2 regions of the Vibrio sp. T3Y01 genome follow, and region 1 is predicted to be linked to the other one. Evidence: predicted binding sites of a transcription regulator. Region 1 holds the regulator's gene; the other holds the start of a gene.
The links. The regulator MetJ, encoded in region 1, represses methionine synthesis genes. The targets are predictions, from matches to a motif close to TTAGACNTNTANANGTCTAA.
Positions count from the first base shown of each region.

Region 2: a site for MetJ is predicted at 937-956, ahead of metN (methionine ABC transporter ATP-binding protein MetN). Genes of this name have one in related genera too.

Region 1 covers NZ_VTXJ01000021.1:14,791-20,619, reverse strand. The annotation lists gene priA (primosomal protein N') at 1-1,225, opposite strand, end outside; gene rpmE (50S ribosomal protein L31) at 1,557-1,775, shown strand; gene F0232_RS19205 (malic enzyme-like NAD(P)-binding protein) at 2,109-3,398, shown strand; gene metJ (met regulon transcriptional regulator MetJ) at 3,580-3,900, opposite strand; gene F0232_RS19195 (O-succinylhomoserine (thiol)-lyase) at 4,109-5,290, shown strand; gene F0232_RS19190 (bifunctional aspartate kinase/homoserine dehydrogenase II) at 5,293-5,829, shown strand, end outside.
Region 2 covers NZ_VTXJ01000019.1:81,893-87,721, forward strand. The annotation lists gene F0232_RS18625 (MliC family protein) at 1-217, opposite strand, end outside; gene gmhB (D-glycero-beta-D-manno-heptose 1,7-bisphosphate 7-phosphatase) at 261-812, opposite strand; gene metN (methionine ABC transporter ATP-binding protein MetN) at 1,053-2,087, shown strand; gene F0232_RS18640 (methionine ABC transporter permease) at 2,077-2,760, shown strand; gene F0232_RS18645 (MetQ/NlpA family lipoprotein) at 2,842-3,651, shown strand; gene F0232_RS18650 (carbohydrate porin) at 3,745-4,950, opposite strand; gene F0232_RS18655 (Zn-ribbon-containing protein) at 5,300-5,829, opposite strand, start outside.

The sequences.
Region 1 (5,829 bases):
CAATGAGTGACGCAGACAAACCACTTTCCAGATACTCGCCTTTCACATCCAACACTTTATTGGTGGTTGGCAACGCGACACCCGCACGTGAAGTCAGAGTCAGGTGACTGTACTTACCTATCTGCGCGTTGTGCAGTGTTTCAAAAGCTGGGGTTGCTGAGCCTAATACTACTGGAATCTGCGCTTTGTGCGCACGCATGATCGCCACATCTCTCGCATGATAGCGCAGGCTATCTTGTTGTTTGTAAGAGGCGTCGTGCTCTTCATCGACAATAATAATGCCCAAATCCGCAAACGGTGTGAACAAAGCCGAACGGGTACCAATCACAATGCCTGCAATCTTATCGCGAGCCGATAGCCAAGCGTTCAGTCGCTCTGAATCGTTTAAACCAGAGTGGATAACCTCTACAGGCACATTAAAGCGTCGCTTAAAGCGGTTAATGGTTTGCGGTGTTAGGCCGATCTCTGGCACTAGCACTAACGCTTGTTTACCTTGGTCAAGAATCGGCTTAATCATATTCAGGTAGACCTCGGTCTTACCTGAACCTGTGACACCTTCCAGAAGGAAGCAACCAAAGTCGTTTTGACTATTTACAGTTGCAATCGCGATGGCTTGCTCTTCATTGAGCTTAGGTTTGTCTTGGTCGTTTTCGAGCTCGGCAGGCCAAGGTTGGCGCTTCGGCTTTTTCTCAACCGATTCAATCCAGCCTTTTTCTTCTAGTGTTTTGAGTACGGCGCTAGCCACTTCTTCATCAATGAACTCTTGATGAGGTACGGGACCGTGCTCAAGCATGTGCATCACTTTGGCTTGCTTAACGGCGCGACCAAATCCTTGCATCAGTTGGTCGCGGCCTGATGGCGTTAGCTGCCATTCGACGAGTGTTGCGAAGTCTGCTGCTTTGCCTTTGCGTAAAGCACTCGGTAGCGCATTAGCAAAGGTTTCGCCAAGAGGGTATTGATAGAACTGACTGCACCAGGTTAATAGTGAGTAGACAGATTCAGGCCAAACAGGTTGGTTATCCAATAGCGCTTTTATTGGCTTGAGCTTATCTAACTCGAATTCTGATTCGTTAACTAGAGCCGTGACAATCCCAGTTAAGGTTTGTCGTCCAAAAGGCACAGAGACTCGACCACCAATAATCGGGAATAGGTGGTTTGGAATCTTGTAATCGAACTGCTTGTCGAGTGGAACAGGCAGCGCCACACGGGCAATCATTGGACGCATAAAGGGACGGCTTTATCTAAATTGACGAGAGCGAACAGTCTAAAGGATAAGGCGGTTAAATTCGAGAAGCAGTTTGAATGTGATGTGACAGAGAAGCGGGTGAGGTTGGGGCCAAGCCAAGAATCACAGTCAGCAAAGGAAATAATGCCGATATTGGCGAAAAATGTATCAAATCAGTTGATCCTACTTCACAGATTCATTACTATACTGCGCCTTAAAGGTATGGCTTCGTCGCGCTTTAGTGATGAGCGGTGTCTTTATTTCTTTTTTAAACTACGTGTGGTGTGCGGCTTAGAATCGTATAGCGACACGGCCTACTTGAGGTTATCCCATGAAAGCTGGAATCCACCCAGAATACAAAGCAGTTACTGCTACTTGTTCTTGCGGCAACACTTTTGAGTTCAACTCAACGCTAGCAAAAGAATCAATCCACCTAGACGTATGTGACAAATGTCACCCGTTCTACACTGGTAAGCAACGTATCGTAGATACAGGCGGCCGTGTTGATCGCTTCAACAAGCGTTTCGGTGCTCTTTCTAGCAAGAAGTAATTCTCGCTATTTAGACATAAAAAGGACACTTCGGTGTCCTTTTTTGTTGCCTGAAATCCGATAAAACACAGACTTTCACCTCAAGCTTTCACTCTCTTCAACAATAAGCCGCTTAACTGAATATTATCGGGTCATTCTTGGCTTATCGCTCACCACTGTAAATCCGCACGAAAGTTCAACAAGCGATAGTAATTTCAACTGCTCACTGGTCTTATTAGTAGTGAAATCTCGTTTTTTAATGAGACAGAGGCTTTTACCACCTAGGAACTTTGAAGTACATCCATTAACATGAACAAGATCCCCCAAATAATAATATCCTAGGAACCTACACCTATGTCTGAAGACAGCCGCCAAGATCAATCCTCTCAAGAATTATCACCTCAAGAACAATTCCGTCAGCAAGCTCTTGATTATCATGAGTTCCCAATTCCAGGCAAAATTGCCATTGAGCTGACGAAGCCTGCAAACTCTGCAGAAGACCTAGCACTTGCTTACAGCCCAGGCGTGGCTGAGCCAGTTCGTGAGATCGCACAGAACGTTGATAACGTTTATAAGTACACAGGTAAAGGCAACATGGTTGCAGTTATCTCTAACGGTACTGCGATTCTTGGCCTAGGTAATCTTGGTCCAATTGCTTCTAAACCAGTAATGGAAGGTAAAGCGCTACTGTTTAAGCGTTTCGCTGGTTTAGATTCTATCGATATTGAAGTAAAACACCGCACAATCGATGAGTTTGTCGATACAGTTGCGAACATCGCAGATACATTCGGCGGTATCAACCTAGAAGACATCAAAGCACCAGACTGTTTTGAGATTGAACGTCGCCTGATTGAGCGTTGTGATGTACCAGTATTCCACGATGACCAACACGGTACTGCGATCGTAACAGCAGCAGGTATGCTGAACGCGATCGAGCTTCAAGGTAAGAAGCTAGAAGAGTGTAAGATCGTTTGTTTAGGTGCTGGTGCAGCAGCGGTTGCGTGTATGGAGCTACTGATTAAGTGTGGCGCTCAGCGTGAGAAGATCTACATGCTTGACCGTAAAGGTGTGATCCACACTCGTCGTGATGATCTGAACGAATACAAAGAGCTATTCGCAAACAACACAGATAAGCGTACGCTTGAAGATGTTATCGAAGGTGCTGACCTATTCTTGGGCGTATCGGGTCCTAACCTGCTTCCAGCTGAAGCACTAACATTAATGGCTGATAAGCCAGTTGTGTTTGCATGTTCAAACCCAGATCCAGAGATCAAGCCAGAGCTTGCTCACGAAGTTCGTTCTGACCTTATTATGGGTACAGGCCGCAGTGATTACCCTAACCAAGTAAACAACGTACTTTGTTTCCCATTCATTTTCCGTGGTGCACTTGATGTGCGTGCAAGCGAAATCAATGACGAAATGAAGCTAGCAGCGGTTAAAGCGATTCGTGAACTAGCGAAAGAAGAAGTGCCAGCGGAAGTATTAAAAGCAGCGGGTGAGACGTCACTTGAGTTCGGCAAGGGTTACATCATTCCTAAGCCAATGGACCCACGTCTACTTCCTCGCGTAGCGAAAGCAGTAGCAGAAGCGGCCGTTGAATCTGGCGTTGCGCGTATCGAGATGCCTGCTAACTATATGGCATAGCAGCATATGGCGTAGTCGCTTGTTATAGCGGTTGCTCCATAGAGCACAAATAATAAAAAACCGACTCATCTGGAGTCGGTTTTTTTTATGTCTCTTATTCACAGAATACTGATAAGACGAATCAGTAATGTGAACATTCAGCTAAAGCGAATCAATATTGAAGGCAGTGACTGAGTTATTGTTATTCTTCGTCAAACGCTTCGAACTCGATGCCCATCTCTGTCATCAGTTTTTTCACTTCAGCAGGAATATCATCTGGGCGGTCTTTACGAAGGTCTTCATCTGTTGGCAGTGGTTGGCCTGTGTACGCATGTAGAAAAGCTTCACACAGTAGCTCACTGTTTGTTGCATGGCGCAGGTTGTTGATCTGGCGGCGAGTACGCTCGTCAGTAAGCACTTTTAGCACTTTTAAAGGGATAGAAACTGTAATCTTCTTTACTTGTTCGCTTTTCTTTCCATGCTCAGCATATGGGCTTATGTATTCACCATTCCAGTCGGCCATTGCGTACCTTCATCACTTTAGTTGTTAGATTAAATTAATAGTGGTGATTTTAGCGGGATTTACCGCCATAAGCAAAGACATATAGACGTCTAGAAGTGTTGACGTCTCACGTTTATGAAAGTAAAGTGAATAACATATATCTAACACAGCCGCAAAATGCCGACAAGCAGCTGTGACTCTCAGACGCAAAACTTGTAAGGAAGCACCTATGAGCAGCCGGAAGCCAGCAACAATCGCAGTACGTACTGGTATCGAGTCAGACACGCAACACCATGCCGTTGTCCCACCTATTTATCTTTCGACTAACTATGGTTTTCCCGCTTTTGGTGAAGTGCCAAAGTACGATTACACCCGTTCAGGTAACCCAAACCGCGGTTTATTAGAAACGGCACTGTTTGAGCTTGAATCGGGCAAAGGTGCAGTGGTTACTAACTGCGGTACTTCTGCACTTAACTTATGGGTTTCCGCTTTCTTAGGCAGTGATGATCTGATTGTCGCACCACACGACTGCTATGGTGGTACTTACCGTCTGTTTAACACTCGCTCACTAAAAGGTGACTTCAAAGTTCTGTTTGTTGATCAATCGGATCAAGCGGCACTGGATGCGGCGATCGCGCTTAAGCCAAAGTTGATCTTAATTGAAACACCATCGAATCCTTTAGTTCGTGTAGTTGATATTGCAGAAACTTGCCGTAAAGCGAAAGAGGTTGGTGCTCTGGTTGCTGTCGACAATACATTTTTGACACCAGTGTTCCAAAAGCCTTTAGAGCTGGGTGCGGATTTTGTTATCCACTCAACTACTAAATATATCAACGGACATTCAGATGTGATTGGTGGTGTGGTGATCACTAAAACAGAAGAGCACGCTGAAGAGCTAGCATGGTGGGGTAACTGTATTGGTGCGACCGGCACACCATTTGATAGCTACATGACACTACGTGGCATTCGTACGTTAGGTGCTCGTATGCGAGTTCACGAAGAGAGTTCACGTGAAATTCTAGCGTCTCTGCAGCAGCAAGATCTCGTTGGTACTATTTACCACCCAAGCCTTCCTGAACACCCAGGTCATGATATCGCGAAGAAGCAGCAGTCTGGCTTTGGTTCAATGCTGAGTTTTGAGTTTGCGGGCTCATTCGAGGCGCTTAAGTACTTTGTCGATAAGTTAGAGCTGTTCTCTTTGGCGGAGTCGCTGGGCGGTGTTGAAAGCTTGATTTGTCACCCTGCGTCGATGACGCACCGTGCGATGGGTGAAGAAGCACTGGCAGAAGCGGGTGTTTCTCAACAGTTGCTGCGTCTTTCTGTTGGCCTTGAAGATGCTGAAGACTTGATTGATGACCTCAAGCAAGCGTTTGAAAAAACACAAGGCTTTATCGCTGAAGGGGAGGGGTAACAATGGCAACCTTTCGCCAGCTACATAAATTTGGTGGTAGCAGTTTAGCAGACCCTGAGTGTTACTTACGCGTGGTCAACATTCTTAGAGACTATTCATCAGCAACAGACTTAGTGGTTGTTTCGGCAGCAGGCAAAACCACTAACCGTTTGATTGAGTTTGTAGAAGCGCTTGATAAAGATGGGCGTATTGCTCATGAGTGCCTACAAACCCTTCGCCAGTTCCAGCTTGAACTGATTGAAGCACTGCTTGAAGGTGAGCCTGCAGAGCAACTTACGGCGACTATCCAACAAGAATTTACCGCTTTGGGCGAGCTAACGGCTCCTCTAAGCGAAGCACAAAAAGCGCAAGTCCTAGGTCACGGTGAAGTTTGGTCTTCACGTCTGTTGGCTGCTTTGTTGTGCCAACATGATTTACAAGCTGTCGCACAAGATGCTCGTGCTTTCTTACGTGCAGAAGTGGGCGCTCAGCCTGAAGTGGATCGTGCTCGTTCTTATCCTCTGATTAAAGAAGCGTTAGCGCAACATGCCCATTGTCGT
Region 2 (5,829 bases), on a different contig from region 1:
TGCCAGAACCTGCTGCCACTTGAGTCAGACGGTATTCATTTTCAGGTAAACGTAATACCGCTTTCTCATTATCAAGGTAAGCCACTTCAAATGAAACGCCAGACTCACATTGATAAGTCACGAATTGATTGTCCGATGCAGCACTATCCGGCGCTGCTGATTTAGAGCACCCCACTAATGCTACCGTACATAGAGATGCTACCAACATAGCTTTCATACTTCGTTCCTCATCTTTATACCGGTAAAGGTCGTGACATGTCTTAGCCTTTCAGGAAAGCAGGCACGTCCGCAATGCTATCAAGGACAACGCTTGCCAAAGCTTCACCCTTTTCAGTGATTGGTTTACCGGTTCTTACCAATACCTTAGTGCCAACACCTGCCGCTTCTGCAGCCATCATGTCTTCAGCTTTATCGCCGATCATTACGGAGTTAGCCATATCAATCTTTAGAAAGTCACGTGCGGAAATGAACATGCCAGGCTTTGGCTTACGGCAATCACAATCTTGCTTGTAGTCACCAATACCGTGTTCAGCATGGTGAGGGCAGTAATAAATGCCATCCAGCTCAACGCCATTATCGACAAAGTTCCAATCCATCCACTGCGTTAAAGAGAGAAAACGGTCTTCACTAAACATGCCGCGAGCAATACCAGACTGGTTAGTCACAAGCACCAATAAATAACCCATATCTTTAAACGCTTTCGCCGCTTCAAACACACCATCGATGTATTCAAAGTCATGCTCATCATGTACATAGCCGTGATCAACATTAATCACACCATCACGATCTAAAAAAACAGCAGGTTTAGACAAAATTTTGTTCTCTATCAACTCTCTATTAATCATTAATTATTACACGCTTTATTTGCTTCATCACTATCTATTTAGTTTTGCGTTCGTTAACGATTTGTTTCCATCTTAGCAATACAATCGACGTTTAGCCGTCTAGACGTAAAAATATCTATTGACTTAGATCACGGAACACCATAGCATCATCTGTAAATCGAGCGAGCTATCGACATATTATTCTGTTCTACCTGCACGGGTTTCTCTATGATTAAAGTGAATCAAGTCAATAAGGTTTTTTATCAAGGCACTAAAGAAATCAATGCCTTAATTGATATCAACCTCCACATTCCTCAAGGTCAAATCTTTGGAGTCATAGGCTCTTCAGGTGCAGGCAAAAGTACCCTAATCCGCTGTGTAAATATGTTGGAAGCCCCGACTTCGGGTGAAGTGATTGTTGATGGTATCGACCTAACAAAACTCAGCAAATCAGAGCTTAGCGAAGCGCGCCGTAACATCGGCATGATTTTCCAGCACTTCAACCTGCTGTCTTCTCGTACTGTATTTAACAATGTAGCACTTCCTCTAGAGCTAGCCGGTAAAGATAAAGCGGTTATCGAAGCGAAAGTCAGTGAGCTACTTGAACTGGTTGGCCTTGCAGACAAGCGTGATACTTACCCTGCAAACCTAAGTGGTGGTCAAAAGCAACGTGTCGCGATTGCTCGTGCACTGGCATCAGACCCGAAAGTACTGCTGTGTGATGAAGCGACCAGCGCTCTGGATCCTGCAACCACTCAATCGATCCTTGAACTGTTGCGTGAAATCAACCGTAAGCTACACATTACTATCCTGCTTATTACGCATGAAATGGATGTGGTTAAGAGCATCTGTCACGAAGTAGCGATCATCGGTGGTGGTGAATTGGTAGAGAAAGGCACGGTTGGCGACATCTTTGCGCATCCTAAGACTGAGTTAGCGCATCAATTTATTCGTTCAACCTTAGATCTAACGATCCCTGAAGATTACCAAGCACGCTTGCAAGAAACTCGAGTCGATGGCAGTTACCCTCTGGTACGCCTTGAGTTCACAGGTGCAACCGTTGATGCTCCACTAATGACGCAAATCGCTCGTAAATTTACTATCGATGTCAGCATTCTAAGCTCTGACCTTGATTACGCCGGTGGTGTGAAGTTCGGCATGATGGTGGCTGAACTGTTCGGCAACGAATCAGATGATAATGCTGCTATCCAATTCCTACGCGATAACAATGTAAAAGTAGAGGTGCTTGGTTATGTCCTTTAGTTTCAACGAGATTGCTGACTGGATCAGCCTTAACGGTAACCTTCTATTAGAAGCAACGGGCGAAACACTTTACATGGTAGCTGTCGCTGGCATCGTTGGCTTTGCTGTCGGTATTCCCCTAGGCGTGATTCTACACACCACCAAAAAAGGCGGCTTGCTAGAAAACACCAAGCTTAACCAAATTCTTGGCGCGGTAGTCAACGTGGGCCGTTCAGTGCCTTTCTTAGTATTGATGGTAGCGATTATCCCACTGACCAAGATGCTGATTGGCACCTTTATCGGTACAACAGCGGCGATTGTTCCACTAACCATTGGTGCAATCCCATTTGTTGCTCGTCTTATCGAAAGTGCACTGCTTGAAGTACCAACGGGCCTAGTTGAAGCAGCGCAATCAATGGGCGCGACACCAACACAAATCATTAGCAAAGTTCTGCTTCCTGAAGCACTACCGACTATTATCAACTCAGTAACCATCACACTCGTTACCCTAGTGAGCTACTCAGCAATGGCAGGCACGGTTGGTGGCGGTGGCCTAGGTGATGTGGCGATTCGTTACGGATTCCACCGTTACGATGTGACCATCATGGCTGTAACAGTAGTGATGTTGATTGTGCTTGTACAAATTATTCAATCAATCGGTGATTCATTAGTTCGCCGCGTTGACCACAGATAAAGACTCAGCGTTAAAACGCACGCTAACTAAGACAAGAGTCGTCTGAACCAAATTAAATAGATTTATTAAAAGGAGATTATTATGAAATTTAGCCTTAAAGGTTTACTAACTATCGCAGCGGCAGCTTCAGCGCTAGTTCTAGCAGGTTGTGGTGATAAAGAAGTTGATACGTCTAAAGTAAAAGTAGGCGTAATGGCAGGTGCTGAAGCTCAGGTTGCAGAAGTTGCAGCTAAAGTAGCGAAAGAGAAGTACGGCCTAGACGTTGAACTGGTTACTTTTACTGATTACGTAACACCAAACGCAGCACTAGATGACGGTTCTATCGACATCAACGCATTCCAACATGCACCATACCTAGATCAGCAAGTAGCTGACCGTGGTTACAAACTGACAATCGCTGGTAACACGTTTGTTTACCCAATTGCGGGTTACTCGAAAGAAGTGAAATCGGTAGACGAAATCCAAGATGGCGCGCGCATCGCTGTACCAAACGATCCGACAAACCTAGGTCGTTCTCTACTGCTTCTTGAGCAACAAGGTCTACTTGAGCTTCGTGAAGGTGCAGGTCTTCTTGCAACAGTTCGTGACATCGTTAAGAACCCGAAAAACCTAACGATTGTTGAGCTAGACGCAGCACAACTGCCACGTTCTCTTGATGACGTAGCGCTTTCTATCATCAACACAACTTACGCGAGCTCTATCAACCTGACTCCACAAAAAGATGGCGTATTCGTTGAAGACAAAGATTCTCCATACGTGAACCTAATTGTATCTCGTGAAGAGAACCTAAACGCTGAAAACGTACAAAACTTCGTTAAAGCTTACCAAACTGAAGAAGTGTACAACGCGGCATCTGACATCTTCCAAGGTGGCGTAGTTAAAGGTTGGTAATCACCTAAACTGCAGCATCATATAGATACCCGAAGGGGCTGACATTATGTCAGCCCCTTTTTTATTGCTCGCAGTTAATTCGAGAGGCTCGGCTTACCACCAAGCTTCTACTTGCATACCGACACTCATTTCACTGCTTTTACCTTCACCGAAAGCATTGTCGTTTTCTGCATCATTCAGGTATGTCGCAAAGATACGGAACTCAGGACGAGACCAGAAACCCACTTGCGGTACCCAAGCCTGAGCCACGGTAAACTTACCACCCGCGCCGTCTTGGTTATCAATGGTCTCCACAAAGCCACCAATTTCAAGGATGGTACGCATGCGCTTGTCCCACTTATAAAGCGGGCGAATCACGGCACTGAACGACTCATCATCACTGTTGTTCGCACCCACACCGGATGATGCGGCATAACGCACCGTGTGACCAAATTCGATATTCTCACCGATTTCTAGTACGCCCCAGTTAATCAATCGAAAGCCATCCGCATCATTATTGTTGGCATCACGAACGATACCCTTACCAGACCCAAAGGTCGTCATCTGCTCAGCATAACCAGAATTAGCAACTTGAAGAATGGTCTTGTTGAAACCACCTACTAAATTCTGATTTAAGCTGGCGGTCAGCATCACACTATCATCCGCATCCACCGTTTGACCCTGCTTTTCATTGGCGAAGTTCATATCAATACCAACCTCAAGATCCGCATTGTTCCACAATGGAATACCTGCATAGCGTATATCAGCAATCATGGCTGTGGTTTCTTTGCCATCAAACACATCACCTGTCACCGTATCTTGAATCAATGCCACCGATAATTTACCTGGTCCCATATTGATATGTTCAACACCGGCACCAATACCACTTACATCCCAGTAGTAATTATCAACAATGTGTACATCATGGCGTTGGTAGTAGCGCTCACCCGCCCAAATACCAATGTCTTTATCTTCAAAAAGTCCTACCGCTTGAACATTAAGTTGAACCACATCAACGCTTTTATCCGCCGCGTTCTCATCTTGGCCTTGCCAGTACGACAACATGGAATCAACTAAAAATGAAACGTCGTCCTCAGCATACACCTCTTTCTTAAAGCCAAACTCACCATATAGGTCATTTTCGTTGCCGAGTCGGCCAACTTTACTCACCTCCCACTTGCTGTTTGAGCCGCCTTCATTACTAAGGCCAACGCCGCCCCGCATGTAGCCATTGAACTCCAATGGCGTGGTTTCATCAGCGTATAAATTAGGTGTCAGTAACGCAGTAGAGAGTGCAGCAGCAATAGGTAACAGTTTCATCGTCCATTCCTTTCAGATCTAGAATCAGGTTATTATTTATTAATGGGAACATTCCCATGGGATCGATCCCATTTATATTGAGAGGAATATAAATTGAAAGAGAACTGATCAATTACTGTGATCAAGTTAACTATTGAAATCAGAAAAAGTTGATGGGTGTAGGATTAGTCTGATGAATACTTCGGGATAAAAATGGAGGCATAAAGCACAAAATGGGTCTAGTTGAGAACAGATAAGAGAATAAAACAGAGAGTCAGGGAAAGAGAAAAATGGATAAATCAAACAGGTATCGAAGCATCTGATTGATACCTCGACACCTAAACTTGACGATTAAATAAGCTCAGCTGGATTACTTAAGTTGATCCCAAGATATATTTGATACCAGACGGCAGTCATCACACTTGAAATAGAAAATATCGTGGATCGGCGCATCTAGCAGCCATTCACCGCCACATTGCGGGCATTTACGCTCTTTTTCATCTTTCAAACTCGTGCCGCCCACACGGTACAAGTAATAGTAAGTGGGGATCTTAGTCAGATATTCGATGCGCCCTCTCAAACCCCAACCACGCTTAAACAATACGCTTTTGGTATCGCTGATTTCCGTCAAGGTTGCGTGTTCAGCTCGACAGCCACCACCCATTTGTACTTCATCACAGGCTTGCCATTCAGTCTGCCATTTCAGCACAGCTTTATGGTCGCCATTAAAGGTCGGTGGATTACGGTATAGTGGGATCGGCAACAAGCTATCACCACTGCGCAGCGGTGAGCAGGTGTGCACAAAGGTGGTGTACAGCACTTGCCAACTTGGCGCTTCATCTTCAGCCACTTCTTCTGAGTTCAAATCTCGACCCAGCAAACGCATTTTCGGAGTAAGCA